DNA from 2 places in the Neobacillus sp. 204 genome. Region 2 is predicted to be linked to the other one. Evidence: predicted binding sites of a transcription regulator. Region 2 holds the regulator's gene; the other holds the start of a gene.
The links. Region 2 encodes CtsR, which represses protease genes until heat stress. Its sites were predicted from a motif close to ATGGTCAATAAAGGTCAAACA; they were not measured.

Region 1 (7,929 bases), on a different contig from region 2:
CCTACTCCGCCTCTTGCTGGTACAAACAGTAATTCCTTTTGGGTAATCTCTGGTGATAGTCTTTCGGCGACAGCAGCCATCGTTGAACCGCCAGTTACAGCAATGATATTTTTTCCGCTGAGAAGCTTTTTCATGCAAATAGCACTTGCCTTGCCAAGTTCACCTTTTACCATGGGCGATTCATCACTATTGCCAGGTACAATGATGGCCTTTTTAATGCCCAGCTTGTGCTTCAATTCCAACTCCATCACATCAATACCCTTTAACTCACGCATAAAGCCTTCCAAGTCTTCAAGCAAATTTTTCCCTTCAGGCGTTAAACTCATTCCCACATTATTCGTGTAAATTAAATCTTGCTCCCTTAGGAAATCAACTTCACCGCGAAGGACTCTTTCGGTATACCCGAGACTGACTGCTAAACTCCGTCTTCCTACCGGCTGCATAAAACCAATGTACCTTAGGATAGAATATCTCTTCTGTAGGACCTGCAGGAGGTCGGGTAATAATCTTTTTTGGATATCGATTAATGACTGCATGAATCTCATGCTCCTTTATTATATGTAGTTGGTCTAAAAATGTCCACCATAGACATATTATGTCCCGCTACATTCAAAAAAAATCATCCCTGCTACGTTTTTCATTGTAACAGGAGTGAAAATCTATTTCAACTATTAAAATTGGCTTTTTTTTCATGCAAACGGTTACTTATGTCAAATTTGTTAATTACACCGAATCCTGCTTCTACTCCGTCAATATAAACAACTGGGATCATCAAACCATATTGTTCGGTTAATTCATCACTGGATTCAATATCAATTTCTTCTAAGGTAAACTCCCAGTCTTTGTTTAGCTCCAGAAGTGTAGACTTTGCCTTGTCACATAGCGGGCAGCTTTTCCTTGTATATAATGTGATTGTTGTTTGATCCATCGTTTTTGTTCCTTTCATTCAAACCTTTTTCTTTTCGAAGAGGAGGGAATTCCCAATTGATCCCGGTACTTAGCAATCGTCCTTCTTGAAACCACCATACCTTCCTCTATTTTTAAATGTTCGACAATTTCTTGATCAGAAAGCGGTTTTTGTTTATTCTCTTTTTCTATTAAAGTCGCAATTTTCTTCTTTACTTGTGTGGATGAGGTATTTTCATCCTCTGAAGTGGTTTGAATCGTACTTGTAAAAAAAGACTTTAACGAAAACGTCCCAATTGGTGTTTGCACATATTTTTCTCGAACCGCCCGGCTGACTGTGGATTCATGGATTTCAAGTTCTCCGGCAATTTCCTTCATGGTCATCGGTACTAAATATTGTGACCCTTTTTGAAAAAATGCAGCCTGCTTTTCAATAATTTTTGCAATCACCTTAGTTAAAGTTTCTTTACGTTGTTCAATACTTTTTTGAATCCACTGGTAATCCTGGAGTTTATCCTGCAGGAAGCGGCTTACCTGTTGGTCTTGATCTTTAAATTTATTATAATACTGCTCATTAAGGCTAATCCTTGGCAGCGATTCATCAGACATCCTGACGGTTAGTCCCTCGCTTGATTGCTCGACGATGGCATCCGGAATGATATACGTCGTTGCTTCTTTCCCTAATAAAGTTCCTGGCTTGGGGTTTAAGGATTGAATTTGGTCGAAAATATCTTGGATATCCTTAAGAGTTATTTTCAGTTCTTTTGCAATTGGCTTCCACTTCTTTTCGGCGAAGGGAATGAAATATTCAGAGACAATCTTTTGTGCTAATTCATTATTTGGATCTAGATAATAGATTTGCATCAATAGGCACTCTTGCAGATTTCTTGCACCAATCCCCGCTGGCTCCAGTGTTTGGATAATCGCTAAGCATTCTTCAACTAGCTCTTCTGTTACTCTTAGCTTATCAGCAATTTCATTAAGGTCTCCACCAAAGTAACCGTTTTCATCTAAATTTTGGATAAGGTGGCGAATGACATTCAACTGCTCCACCGATAAATTTGTAATTTTTAATTGAGAAAGTAGATAATCTTCAAGTGAAAAAGGTTTATCAGCAATTTGCTCAATCCAGTCCTTTTCCGCCTTTTGATGTTTCCGACGATTGCGGTCAATCAATGGATTCATTGGTTTAATATTGCTATTTTCAATCTGCAATAGGGGATTTTCAAGTGCCTTATCTTCTAAAAAAGCAGTTAACTCATGAGCAGAGTACTGCAATAATGCAATGGCCTGCGATAACTCCTGAGTCATCGCCAATTTTAATGTCTGTTGTTGCCATAAACCGGCCTTTAAGTTCATTCGTATCCCCCCTGTAGTCTATTTTACACGATGGAAGGAAATTCGGGAATGGAAAATGATAAACTGTGAGTTATGTGACACCATAGGAGGCTGTTTTATCAAATAAAAAGCCTCCTGTTACAATAAACAGGAGGCTTTGAAGATGCGCTCGGCAGGAATCGAACCTGCATTTCAAGCTTCGGAGGCTTGCGTGCTATCCGTTGCACCACGAGCGCAAATATTAGCGACTTACATATTATATGCCAGTTTCTTTAACTTTGCAAGCATGTGATTTGGTTTAAAATCGTCAAGATTGGATATGATGGATTAGGGAAAGTTGTCGAACATTTTTAAAGCCAAATGGTTTGACCTTTATTGACCATCAGTGTATGATAACAATACATATTACTATTACCTTTACAATCAAAGGAGGAAGAAAAATGAATTTAATCCCTACAGTAATTGAACAAACAAACCGGGGCGAGCGTGCGTATGACATTTACTCCCGTCTGTTAAAAGACCGGATTATTATGTTGGGAAGTGCCATCGATGATCATGTGGCTAACAGCATTGTAGCACAATTATTATTCCTTGAAGCGGATAACCCAGAAAAAGATATTTCTTTATATATCAACAGCCCAGGCGGCAGCATCACAGCTGGTATGGCGATTTATGATACGATGCAATTCATCAAACCAAAGGTTCAAACGATTTGTATTGGTATGGCTGCATCCATGGGTGCATTCTTACTTGCAGCTGGGGAAAAAGGCAAGCGTTATGCCCTTCCAAATGCTGAGGTTATGATTCACCAACCACTAGGCGGTGCCCAAGGACAAGCAACTGAAATCGAGATTGCTGCCAAACGCATTCTCTTCCTTCGCGAAAAATTAAATGGTATTCTTGCAGAACGTACTGGACAGTCCCTTGAAGTAATCGCTAAAGATACTGACCGCGATAATTTCATGACGGCTGACCGTGCAAAAGAATATGGTCTAATCGACCATATCATCACACGTAATCTAATTGATGATGAGAAGAAAAATAAATAAGTAAATAACAGTAAAAGCAATCGGCATTGACCGGTTGCTTTTTTTAATGGCTGTTTTCGTAATCAAACTTAATTCTGAGTGAACGTTTTGTGCTGCTTCAGTTCTTACGGACAAAACTCGCTATGCCACATCACGAAATGTCCGTAATACCGGTTCTTACGGACAAAACTCGCTAAGTCACATCACGAAATGTCCGTAATACTGGCAATTACAATTTGAACATAATCTGAAGCAACAATCTTTTAGAAAAGAGCCATTTAAAATCGAAACGACCGGTTCCAAATTGGAGCCGGTCGTAAATAATTAATGTTCTTTCTGGATAAAATCAGCTAATGCTTCAATGGCAGAAGCTTCATCCTCGCCATCTGCAACGATATCAATCATGACACCCGAGCCAACTGCAAGACTCATTAAGCCCATAATGCTTTTCGCATTCACTTTCTTTCCGTCCTTTTCAAGGAAAATATCCGCTGTAAACCGGTTGGCTTCTTGGACAAAAAGAGCGGCAGGCCGTGCTTGAAGGCCAGTTTTTAATTTTACTTCTACTTGTTTCACTAACATTACACAATTCCTCCTCATGTTTATTCTCTATTTTTATTAGTTTTTGTTCACAATATTTGGTTGCGAGCACATGTTATGGCTTTCACATGTTTAGCTGCTTGAGAATTGTTTTATTCTTTTATAACTATATCCCCTGCACGAAGCTTTTCTGCGATTGCATCAATTTTTCTTAAACGATGATTAATTCCAGATTTACTGATGGCACCACCAGAAACCATTTCGCCCAATTCTTTAAGGGTCACATCTGTATAATTTAAGCGGAGTTCTGCAATTTCTCTTAATTTTTCAGGTAAAATTTGCAGACCAACCGTTTGATTGATGTAGCGAATATTCTCGACCTGCCTAATCGAAGCACCAATCGTTTTATTAAGATTGGCGGTTTCACAGTTTACAAGCCGATTAACTGAATTGCGCATATCACGAACAATTCGAACATCTTCGAAGCGGAGCAAGGCGTTATGAGCACCGACGATATTTAAGAACTCGGTGATTTTCTCCGCTTCTTTTAAATAGGTAATATAGCCTTTTTTGCGTTCAAGTGTTTTACTATTCAGTCCAAATGTATTCATTAATTCGCATAAAGAATCATTGTGTTCTTTATAGAGCGAAAAAATTTCTAAATGATAAGAAGATGTTTCAGGATTATTGACGGATCCACCCGCTAGAAATGCACCGCGCAGATAAGAACGCTTACAACATTTCTTTTTCACAAGTTCCTGCGAAATATCATGAATGATGGTAAAACCCTCACCGATAATTTTTGTATCCTCGAGAATTTCCTTAGCCTGCTGGGATAAGCGGACAATATAGACGTTGTTTTTTTTCAAACGCATCTTTTTCCGCACAAGCAACTCTACTTGGACGTCGTAACTCTTTTTTATTAATGTATAAATTCTTCTGGCAATCGCAGCATTTTCGGTTTGAATATCAACAACTAACTTACGATTTGAGAATGAAAGGGAACCATTCATCCGAATGAGAGCCGACAGCTCTGCTTGAATGCAGCACGTTTTCACTTCTAAGTTAGTTAATTCCTTTTTCGTTTCCGAAGCGAAAGACATCCCTTCACCCCCTAAAAAAACAATGTGTTTTTTTAATAAGTACTATATTTACGTTTCATAACGCTTTTTGGTTTCATCTAAAAGCAAATTATATAAAATTTTTGCGACTTTTTTCGGGTCATGCCTTAATGCCCCATTTTCTTGATAAGCAATATCCGCATGAACCACTTCAAGCCCTAATTCAAACAGCCGCTGCAAATCGTAGACAACAGGGTCTGCCAACTCTTCATTATAGCGAAGCTGGATGTCCTGTGGGATTTCTTCATTGTTAACAAGGATTGTATTGATAAAAGCACAGCTCATATGATCATAGAGCGCTTTTACATGATCGCTTGCTGAAAAACCATGTGTTTCTCCAGCCTGAGTCATTAAATTACAGATATAGACCTTTTTGGCATGTGATCGGCACAGTTCATCCCCGATTTTTGGAACCAGCAGATTAGGCAAAATGCTTGTATATAAGCTTCCTGGCCCGATGATGATTAAATCAGCCTGACGGATGGCTTGAAGGGTCTCTGGTAATGGACGAATTTTTTCCGGTGTCATAAACACCTTTTTAATTCTTTTACCGGAGTAAGGAATTTTTGATTCCCCTGAGACAATCGTCCCGTCTTCCATTTCAGCATGGAGAACAACACTTTGATTTGCTGCTGGAAGGACTTTGCCGTGAACATTTAAAATCTTACTCATTTCCTGAATGGCGTGAACAAAATTCCCCGTGATCGAGGTCATAGCTGCCAAAATTAAATTTCCAAGCGAATGTCCGGAAAGTTCATTCGATGTTTTAAATCGATGCTGAAACATTTCCTCAACGAGCGGTTCTACATCCGATAATGATGCTAACACATTGCGGATGTCACCAGGAGGAGGAATATGCAAATCCTCACGCAAACGTCCTGAGCTGCCGCCGTCATCCGCGACTGTCACAATGGCGGTAATATCCACAGGAAACTGCTTTAATCCACGCAATAAAACTGGCAATCCTGTTCCCCCGCCAATGACGACAATTCGTGGCTGTCCGTAAATGCTCATGTTGTTTTTTCCTTTCTCCTCTCAATGTCACGATGAGAAATACATGTCTTGTAGTCCTTTTGAAAAAATTCACCAAGATACTCAGCTAGTGTTACCGAACGATGCTGTCCACCTGTACAGCCAATCGCAATAACCAGCTGCGCTTTACCTTCTCGTTTATAATGCGGAAGCATGAAGGATAGCAGGTCGGTTACCTTTTCCAAGAACTTATGCGTTTCATTCCATTTTAATACATAGCTAGAAACATCTTCATCAAGTCCTGTTTTAGGTCTCATATGATCGATATAATGAGGATTTGGCAAGAAGCGTACATCAAACACTAAATCTGCATCAATAGGAATTCCATATTTAAAGCCGAATGACATGACATTGACAGTGAAGATTGATTGTTTATTCGCCGTAAATTCCGTTAATATTTTCTCACGAAGCTCCCGTGGTTTCATCTGGGAAGTATTGTATATCAGTTGAGCCCTGCCTTTTAGTTCTTCAAGAAGCTCACGCTCTAGCGTTATTCCTTCTAACGGCAGACCTGTTTGTGCAAGCGGATGCGACCGCCTTGTTTCTTTATATCTACGTACTAATGTGGAATCATCCGCATCTAAAAATAAGATTTGCGGTGTCACCCAAGATGTTTCTGCCAGTTCATCTAATGCTTTAAAGAGATGATCAAAGAATTCTCTGCCGCGCAGGTCCATCACGAGGGCGACTTTATTCATCTTATTCCCCGATTCCTTCATTAGTTCAAGGAATTTTGGAAGTAAGGTTGGAGGCAAATTATCGACACAGAAGAACCCTAAATCTTCAAAACTTTGAATGGCTACAGTTTTACCCGCACCAGACATTCCTGTAATAATTACCATTTGTACGTCATTTACCGCACCGGTACTCATTTTTAATTCCCCCTATAGTTAGCTTGGATCTAATCGGTAACTGATTAGTTGAAAGTCTTTTGTATAAGTAAAAGTACCGTAAATGATTCCTTTTCCGTGAATCATATAATCAAGAATATGATAATCTCCAGCAGCCATTGGCAATTTTTTTAATTGGTCAATCTTTTGCCACTCCAGCTTACCTTCTTCAGATTCGTCTAAATCAATACCGTCTGAATCGTTTGCTACAAAAGTAAACATCATCCATTCCGAAAGGAGCTGGTCATTTTCTTTCATAATCATTGTAAAAATCCCTTTTAATTGTGGATTTTTCAAATAAATGCCCGTTTCCTCACGGTACTCTCTGATGCAAGAGTCTCGAACCGATTCGCCCGGCTCCATTTTCCCACCAGGAGCAACCCACCAGCCACGGCGTGGCTTTTGCAGTAACAATATTTTTTCGTCTCTTATCAATACACAATTGGTGACTCGTTGCACAACATTCACCCTCTTATCAAGCATATGTAATGTAACAGCTCGCCTTAGGATCTTGCGGTTTTTAGAACAAGGTCTTTTTGAGGCATGGCTATATATCCTACAATACCTTTACATTCATTCTTATCATTATACTATTTTTGGGATACAGTCACAATGAATACAAATTTGATATTTGTGTTAATTATTTCACCTTGTTACTATAGCTAACATACTTTTTAACAAAATCAGGAACGATCAGGCTGAACCAAAAAAATAGCACAGGCTACGGGCCTGTGCATAAAACAAATATATTTTTAAAGGGGGTCAATTACTATTTATATCATACCGCAACTATATTGCACGATTGTTACAGAAGAATTAAAACAGAGTTACGTTTTCAAAAAACAGTTTCCAACGGCAATCTTTATCTTTTTTGTTTTAAGCCTTCTTTAAGTTCTTCAATATAATGCTGGGCACTTTGGGCAGCAATACTGCCATCTCCAGTGGCAGTGACAATCTGGCGCAATGTTTTTTCACGAATATCACCAGCTGCATAAATTCCCCGAACCTTTGTCTCCATCCGGTCATTGGTTTCGATATACCCATTTTCATTGGTAATTCCAAGATTCATAAATG
Region 2 (7,929 bases):
ATTGGAATATTTCTGTGTCAAACAATTGGATTTTTTTTACTATTTTAAATTAGAGATGACGGTCAGTGTATAACCGCTCTTTAATTAATTTAAAGCCTTCCTTAATCTTTTTGGCACGAACTTCCCCAATCCCTTCGACATCATCGAGCTCTTCGACAGATGCTGAGATGATTTTGGCGAGTTCACCAAAACTGCTAATTAAATTTTCAATAATGATAGATGGAAGTCTGGGAATTTTATTAAGAATGCGGTAACCGCGCGGATTTTTATTCTCATCAAGATGAACATAACCAAGATACCCCATTAGTTTTAATAACACCATATCCTCTATCGTTCCATTCGTAGTCATTGCCTGCATCCGGTTGAGCACGTCTCTGGCCTTGACGTCTCTATCAAAGGCATAATCTTTGATAATGAGCATCGTCTCCACTTCCAAATCGGTTAAGATTTCATTCAGTTGTAAACGAATGAGACGGCCTTCAGTCCCTAATTCATGTAAATAGGTTAGCAGCTCGTTTTTGATCTTTAGGACCATTTCAAACCGATGGAGAACTAGTAAAAAGTCGTTATAGGTTACGGACTCTTCGAACTCCAGAATACTCAGATTGGTAATACTTTGTTCTAGGACAGTCTTATACTTTTCAAGCGTCTGAATGGCTTGATTGGCCTTTGTTAAAATAACCGCAATATCTTTTAAGGCATAACGGAAATTCCCTTGATACAGGGTAATAACATTTCTCCTTTGGGAGATCGCGATGACTAGTGCTTTTGTTTGTTTTGCTGTTCTTTCAGCGGTGCGGTGCCGCATTCCTGTTTCTGTAGAGGGGATATCTGAGTCAGGGGCTAGCTGGGCATTAGCAAACAAAATTTTATTCCCTAATTCATTAAGGATAATAGCGCCGTCCATTTTGGCCAATTCATATAAAAAGCTTGGCGAAAACGGACAATTAATTTCAAACCCACCATCAACGATACTTTTTACTTTTTCGTTAAAACCTATGACAATAAGGCCTCCTGTGTTGGCACGAAGTACATTGTCGATGCCCTCACGAATGGGTGTACCAGGTGCAAGGAACTGTAATACTTCACTTACTGTATGCTCTCCTAACTTTTTACTTTCCATCTGCTACCCTCCCAACGCTGCTTTTAATGCTTCACTTACATTCGAAACACCAATAAGTTCGACTCCCGTCGGTCCTTTCCAGCCGCCAAGATTATTAGCAGGTAGAATGACGCGCTCAAAACCAAGTTTGGCAGCTTCTTGGACACGCTGCTCAATCCTTGACACCCTTCTTACTTCACCGGTTAACCCGACTTCCCCAATGATACAATCAGTCGGTCTTGTCGGCTTATCTCTGAAACTTGAAGCAATACTGACAGCAACGGCTAAATCAATCGCTGGCTCATCCAATTTCACGCCACCAGCCACTTTTAGATAGGCATCCTGGTTCTGAAGGAGCATCCCGACCCGCTTTTCTAAAACTGCCATCAAAAGTGGCACACGGTTATGATCAATACCTGTGGCCATTCTTCGTGGGTTTCCAAAACTGGTTGGGGAAATTAAGGCTTGAATTTCCACAAGGACCGGTCTTGTCCCTTCCATCGATGCCACTACCGTGGAGCCTGCTGCACCCCGCGAACGCTCCTCTAAGAATATTTCAGAAGGATTGGCTACCTCTTCAAGGCCCAATTCTTTCATCTCAAAAATTCCCATTTCATTGGTCGAACCAAATCGATTTTTAACGGCTCTCAGGATTCGATAGGTATGGTGTCTTTCTCCTTCAAAATAAAGGACGGTATCCACCATATGTTCTAACAGCCTTGGACCCGCAATGGACCCTTCTTTTGTTACGTGTCCAACAATAAAGATCGCAATCCCTTTGGTCTTCCCAATTCTCATTAATTCCGAGGTACACTCACGAACCTGTGAGACACTCCCTGGCGCGCTTGTTACATCTGGGTGAAAGACCGTTTGGATCGAATCGATGATGACAAAGCTTGGACTCGTACCATCGATGGTCCGGTTAATTTCCTCAAGATTTGTTTCAGAGTATACGAGGAGATTTTCAGAAGAGATACCTAATCGCTCTGCACGAAGTTTGGTTTGCCGCAACGATTCTTCACCCGATATGTATAAAACCTGATTTCCTTTATTCGCGAGTTGCGATGAAACTTGTAAGAGAAGCGTTGACTTCCCAATTCCTGGGTCTCCACCAATTAACACTAATGAGCCCTTAACCACACCGCCGCCAAGGACACGGTTTAATTCGTTTAAATCAGTAAGAATCCGTGGTTCATTTTCCATTTCAATGGAATTAATTGGCATTGGTTTCGCTAGAAGCCCTGTTCCACTTTGAGAATGAGCAAAGGCCCCTCTTCTCGTGGCACCAGTTACTTCAACTTCCTCAACCATCTTATTCCATTCACCGCAGCCAGGACATTTTCCCATCCACTTTGGTGATTCATATCCGCATTCCTGACACATAAACTTAGTCTTTCGTTTTGCCATAATCTTCGATCCTCTCTTGCCACATAAGAAAGGCACAAGCACCATATAGCGGAATACGCCGGGTGCTAGAGCCAAAATTTGCTAACTATTTAAAGGTTACCACACCTATTTTACTTTTTCATTTCAAAAAATCGATAGAAAAAGAGGTACACGAATATACTTTATTTACGTGTACCTCTCCATAGGTATTTCTACCAAGTTCTATTTTACTAAACTTGTTTTCTCAGCCATTCGAACAATAAATTCTCCATTATCAACATCAATGATTGCATGCTGTCCTGTTAATAAGGTTCCCTTTAATAGTTCTTCAGAAAGTCTGTCTTCAATATGCTTTTGAATCGCACGGCGTAATGGTCGTGCTCCATACTCAGGGTCATAGCCTTCCTGAGAAATTTTCTCCTTTGCTGCAGCGGTTAGTTCTAAAGATATATTTTGTTCTTTTAAGCGTTTCACTAACTGCTCTGATAACAAAGTAACAATTTCTTCAAGATGCTTTCTCTCTAACGCATGGAAAACAATAATTTCATCGATACGGTTCAAAAATTCAGGACGGAAGGCTTTCTTTAATTCGCCCATCACTTTCCCCTTCATATCTTTATAATCCTGCTCACCATCCTGAATATTAAAGCCCACATACTTGTTGCGTTTTAGTGCTTCAGCACCAACATTGGACGTCATAATCAGAACTGTATTACGGAAGTCAACCGTTCTACCTTTGGAATCAGTTAACCGTCCATCTTCAAGGACTTGCAGAAGGATATTAAATACATCCGGATGTGCCTTTTCAATTTCATCTAGTAATACAACTGAATATGGCTTTCTGCGAACCTTTTCTGTTAATTGGCCGCCTTCCTCATAGCCGACATATCCTGGTGGTGAACCAACCAGACGCGAGGTCGAGTGTTTCTCCATGTACTCAGACATATCAATCCGAATCATCGCATCCTCATCACCAAACATAGCCTCTGCAAGGGCTCGTGCTAATTCAGTTTTTCCTACACCTGTAGGTCCAAGGAAGACGAAGGAACCAATTGGTCGTTTTGGATCCTTTAACCCTGCTCGGGCACGACGGACAGCCTTAGAAACGGCTTTAACCGCCTCTTCCTGGCCTATCACACGAGAATGAAGAACTTCCTCTAAATTAAGGAGCTTTGTCATCTCAGTTTGGGCAAGCTTGGAAACAGGAACTCCGGTCCAGCTGGAAACAACACTTGCGATATCTTCCACGGTTACTTCATTATTTTCTTTCCCTTGTTTTTCCTTCCAATTCTTCTTCGTTTCCTCCAGTTGTTCACGTAAACGCTGTTCAGTATCCCTTAAGGAAGCAGCTTTTTCAAATTCTTGACTCTGAACAGCAGAATCTTTTTCCTTGCGAACTTCTTCCAGTTTCACTTCTAATTCTTTCAAATTAGGCGGAGTGGTAAAGGAGCGGAGACGTACCTTAGAACCTGCTTCATCGATTAAATCAATTGCCTTATCTGGCAGGAAACGGTCAGAGATATAGCGGTCTGATAGTTTGACAGCTGCTTGAATCGCTTCATCAGTAATCGATACACGGTGATGTGCCTCGTAACGGTCGCGTAGTCCTTCTAAGATCTGAATCGATTCTTCCATGGTTGGCTCATCGACACGAATTGGCTGGAAGCGACGTTCTAGCGCTGCATCTTTTTCGATATATTTACGATATTCATCGAGTGTCGTCGCTCCAATACATTGGAGTTCTCCGCGCGCAAGTGACGGCTTTAAGATATTAGAAGCATCAATCGCTCCCTCAGCGCCGCCTGCGCCAATTAAGGTATGCAACTCATCAATGAAAAGAATAATATTGCCTGCTTGGCGAATTTCATCCATTACTTTTTTCAAACGGTCTTCAAATTCGCCTCGATATTTCGTACCGGCGACGACTGTTCCCATATCGAGAGTCATCACTCGTTTATCACGAAGAATTTCCGGCACTTCGTTATTAACAATTTGTTGGGCCAGACCCTCTGCAATTGCTGTTTTACCTACACCAGGCTCACCGATTAATACAGGGTTATTTTTTGTCCGACGGCTTAATACTTCAATGACACGTTGAATTTCCTTCCCGCGTCCAATCACAGGGTCAAGGCTTCCTTCACGGGCAATAGAGGTTAGATCCCGGGCAAGACTATCAAGCGTTGGGGTGTTCGCACTAGCAGATGCCCCGCCTTGATGCCCACCAGACTCATTGCTTCCTAATAGTTGAAGCACTTGCTGCCTCGCCTTATTTAAACTTACCCCAAGATTGTTAAGTACTCGTGCGGCAACCCCTTCCCCTTCACGGATTAAGCCAAGGAGAATATGCTCGGTCCCAACATAGGAATGTCCTAATTTACGGGCCTCATCCATCGATAGTTCAATGACTTTTTTAGCCCTTGGAGTATAGTGGATGGTTTGAGAAGCTTCCTGTCCTTTGCCAATTAAGTTTTCTACTTCTTTTTGGATTTTTTCAGAACCTAAGCCAAGGCCATAAAGTGCCTTTGCTGCAATTCCTTCTCCTTCACGAGTTAATCCTAATAAAATGTGCTCTGTTCCAATATTGTTATGTCCAAGACGAATCGCTTCCTCTTGTGCTAATGCTAGAACTTTCTGCGCTCTTTCAGTAAAACGGCCGAACATCATATTCTCTTCCTCCTCACCTATTTTTCTTGCTCCATTTTTATTCGTTCCCTAATTAATGCTGCCCGTCGGATATCTCTTTCATGTGGTCTTAATGAACCCCCAGCATATTGCTGTAAGAAACCTGGCTGGGTCAAGATCATTAATTCATTCAATATCGTCTTAGGCATATTTTCAATATAACCCATATCTATTCCAAGCCGAACATCAGATAAACACCTTGCTGCTTCTTTCGTTTCAATAATTCGGCTATTAGATAACACACCTAGTGATCGGAACACCCTGTCTTCTAATTGTATGTTTGAAGTTTTCCGTAATGCTTCACGTGCTGACCTTTCTTGTGAAATTAACTGGCTAACAACCCCCTTAAGATCACGGCAAATATCTTCTTCCGATTTTCCAAGGGTTATTTGATTAGAAATTTGAAAGATATTTCCTAATGCTTCGCTGCCTTCACCGTAAATTCCTCTAACAACTAGACCTAATTGATTAATTGCAGGAATAATTCGATTAATTTGCTGCGTTAAAATCAACCCTGGCAAGTGCATCATGACAGAAGCACGGAGACCTGTTCCAACATTAGTAGGGCAGCTGGTTAAATAACCGTGTTTTTCATCAAATGCGTATTGAATATTACTCTCAAGCCAATCATCAATTTCATTTGCAGCGTCTAAGGCTTCAGATAATTGCAAACCAGGAAACAAACATTGAATACGGATATGATCCTCTTCATTAATCATAATACTAACTTCTTCATTTTCGGTTAATAGAACAGCCCCATAGGGTGAGTCCTCTGCAAGATTTGGGCTGATTAAATGTTTTTCCACTAATACCCTTTTTTGCAGGGGCTGAAGTTCATCAATTTTCAGTAACTCCAGTTGGCCAAACTTTTGAATAGAGGACTGATTAATGATTTCCTCCGTTTTTTCAATGATCATTTTTGCTTCTTCATGTGAAAAAAGCGTTGGAAATTTATAAGCATCAAAGTTACGAGCCAAACGAATTCGGGAACTGAGGACAATATCTGAATCAGGTCCTTCCGAACTCATCCAGGAGCTGACAGCTTGATTTAAAAACCGTTCAAGCGACACGTTATTCCCCTCCCTCGTGGCTAGTTGCTAATTTTCTCTCTAAATGACGTATCTCATCACGAATCTCAGCTGCCTTTTCAAATTCTTCATTGGCAATTGACTCTTTTAGAGTACTCTTTAATTCATCAATTTGTTTTCGAAGATGGATGCCTCCACCAATTCTCTTTGGTATTTTCCCATTATGTGTCCAGTTTCCGCTGTGAAGTCTCTTTAACACGGGGTTCAGTTGTTCTTTAAAAGCTTCATAGCAATGAGAACAACCGAAGCGGCCGACTTTTAAAAACTGCGGAAATGTCATCGAGCAAGTGTCGCATTGAAGGATTTCCTCCTGATGAAATGGACTTTGACTAGGCTTTTGAAAGGTAGGGTCTATATTTAATAATCCTGCTAATAAATTATTAAAAGCGAATCCAGATTCCCCATTAAAAATAAACATTTCTCCTTTTTCCTGAGCACACTTTTCACAAAGATGAACTTCCGTTTTTTCACCATTAATGATTTTTGTAAAATGGAGGGCTGCAGGTCTTTGGTTGCATTCCTGGCAAATCATACTTTCACCTCTCAAGCGAAAAAATTTATTTATATTTTAAAGATGTTAACATAGCCTTTAGCATTCTTGCTCTTAATTCATCTCGGTATGGAAGATCAATATAAAGAACGGAACGATCAATAACACTTAACATAATTTTCGCTTCCCGCTGTGAGACAATTTCTTCTTGAACAAGTCTGAAAATGACATCTTCAGCACTTGTTTGACTAATTCTGCTTTGAATAAGTGCAAGCGATTGATCAATTAAATGGGCAAGGTCATGGGATTGGACCTTCATGATCCGTATATATCCACCACCGCCGCGTTTACTTTCAACAATATATCCTCTTTCAATGGTGAAACGGGTATTAATTACATAATTTATTTGTGATGGAACGCATTGGAATTTATCAGCGACTTCACTTCGTTTAATTTCAACAAGGTCTTTTTCACTTAATTCCAATACTTGTTTGAGATATTTTTCAATAATATCAGAGATGTTTCTCATCTTCCCACCCCCATTCTCTGACTTTGACTATATTTGACTAAATTATACTGAATTTTTTATGTAGATGCAACGATTCACTACTAATGATTTTCTCCAAATCTCGCCATTGTGAAACCTAGGAAAAGTTAAAAATGTATTGCTGTGTTGGGGAGTAGTTGATTAAGAACAAAAAAAGACAACGTATTTGGGTTGACTGTGATTTGCCGGCCACCTATATTGTGTAATGAATAGAGGGTCCTAAAGAATTTTTCTTGGTAGCGGTGAATTTTACGGCTGGTTGGCATCGGTGGAGGCCTCTTTACTCTTGTTTGTACATTTAAAACCATCTTTTGTTTCTGTTTAAGGTCTTTGTACCTTGTACGAGCATTATAGATCCTCTTTTGTTACCGCTAAAGGCTTCTTTTCTCATCTTCGGGCATTAAAGAGCCTCTTTTGTTACCGTTCAGGAACTTTTTCCTCTTCTTCGGGCATTAAAGGGCCTCTTTTGTTACCGTTCAGGGACTTTCTCCTCATCTTCGGGCATTAAAGAGCCTCTTTTGTTACCGTTCAGGGACTTTTTCCTCCTCTTCAGGCATTAAAGAGCCTCTTTTGTTACCGTTCAGGAACTTTCTCCTCTTCTTCGGGCACAAATGGCCCCCTCAATAAGATTTTA

Region 1: a site for CtsR is predicted at 2,607-2,627, ahead of clpP (ATP-dependent Clp endopeptidase proteolytic subunit ClpP). Genes of this name have one in related genera too.

What each region holds. Positions count from the first base shown of each region.
Region 1 covers NZ_JBJORY010000004.1:134,743-142,671, reverse strand. The annotation lists gene ACJ004_RS10010 (sugar-binding transcriptional regulator) at 1-536, opposite strand, end outside; gene ACJ004_RS10005 (glutaredoxin family protein) at 665-946, opposite strand; gene rpoN (RNA polymerase factor sigma-54) at 943-2,265, opposite strand; tRNA gene ACJ004_RS09995 (tRNA-Arg) at 2,409-2,480, opposite strand; gene clpP (ATP-dependent Clp endopeptidase proteolytic subunit ClpP) at 2,685-3,293, shown strand; gene ACJ004_RS09985 (HPr family phosphocarrier protein) at 3,597-3,854, opposite strand; gene whiA (DNA-binding protein WhiA) at 3,965-4,915, opposite strand; gene ACJ004_RS09975 (gluconeogenesis factor YvcK family protein) at 4,964-5,947, opposite strand; gene rapZ (RNase adapter RapZ) at 5,944-6,837, opposite strand; gene ACJ004_RS09965 (8-oxo-dGTP diphosphatase) at 6,856-7,314, opposite strand; gene trxB (thioredoxin-disulfide reductase) at 7,718-7,929, opposite strand, start outside.
Region 2 covers NZ_JBJORY010000017.1:88-8,016, reverse strand. The annotation lists gene disA (DNA integrity scanning diadenylate cyclase DisA) at 50-1,123, opposite strand; gene radA (DNA repair protein RadA) at 1,127-2,509, opposite strand; gene clpC (ATP-dependent protease ATP-binding subunit ClpC) at 2,711-5,152, opposite strand; gene mcsB (protein-arginine kinase McsB) at 5,170-6,240, opposite strand; gene mcsA (protein-arginine kinase activator protein McsA) at 6,242-6,790, opposite strand; gene ACJ004_RS25510 (CtsR family transcriptional regulator) at 6,816-7,277, opposite strand.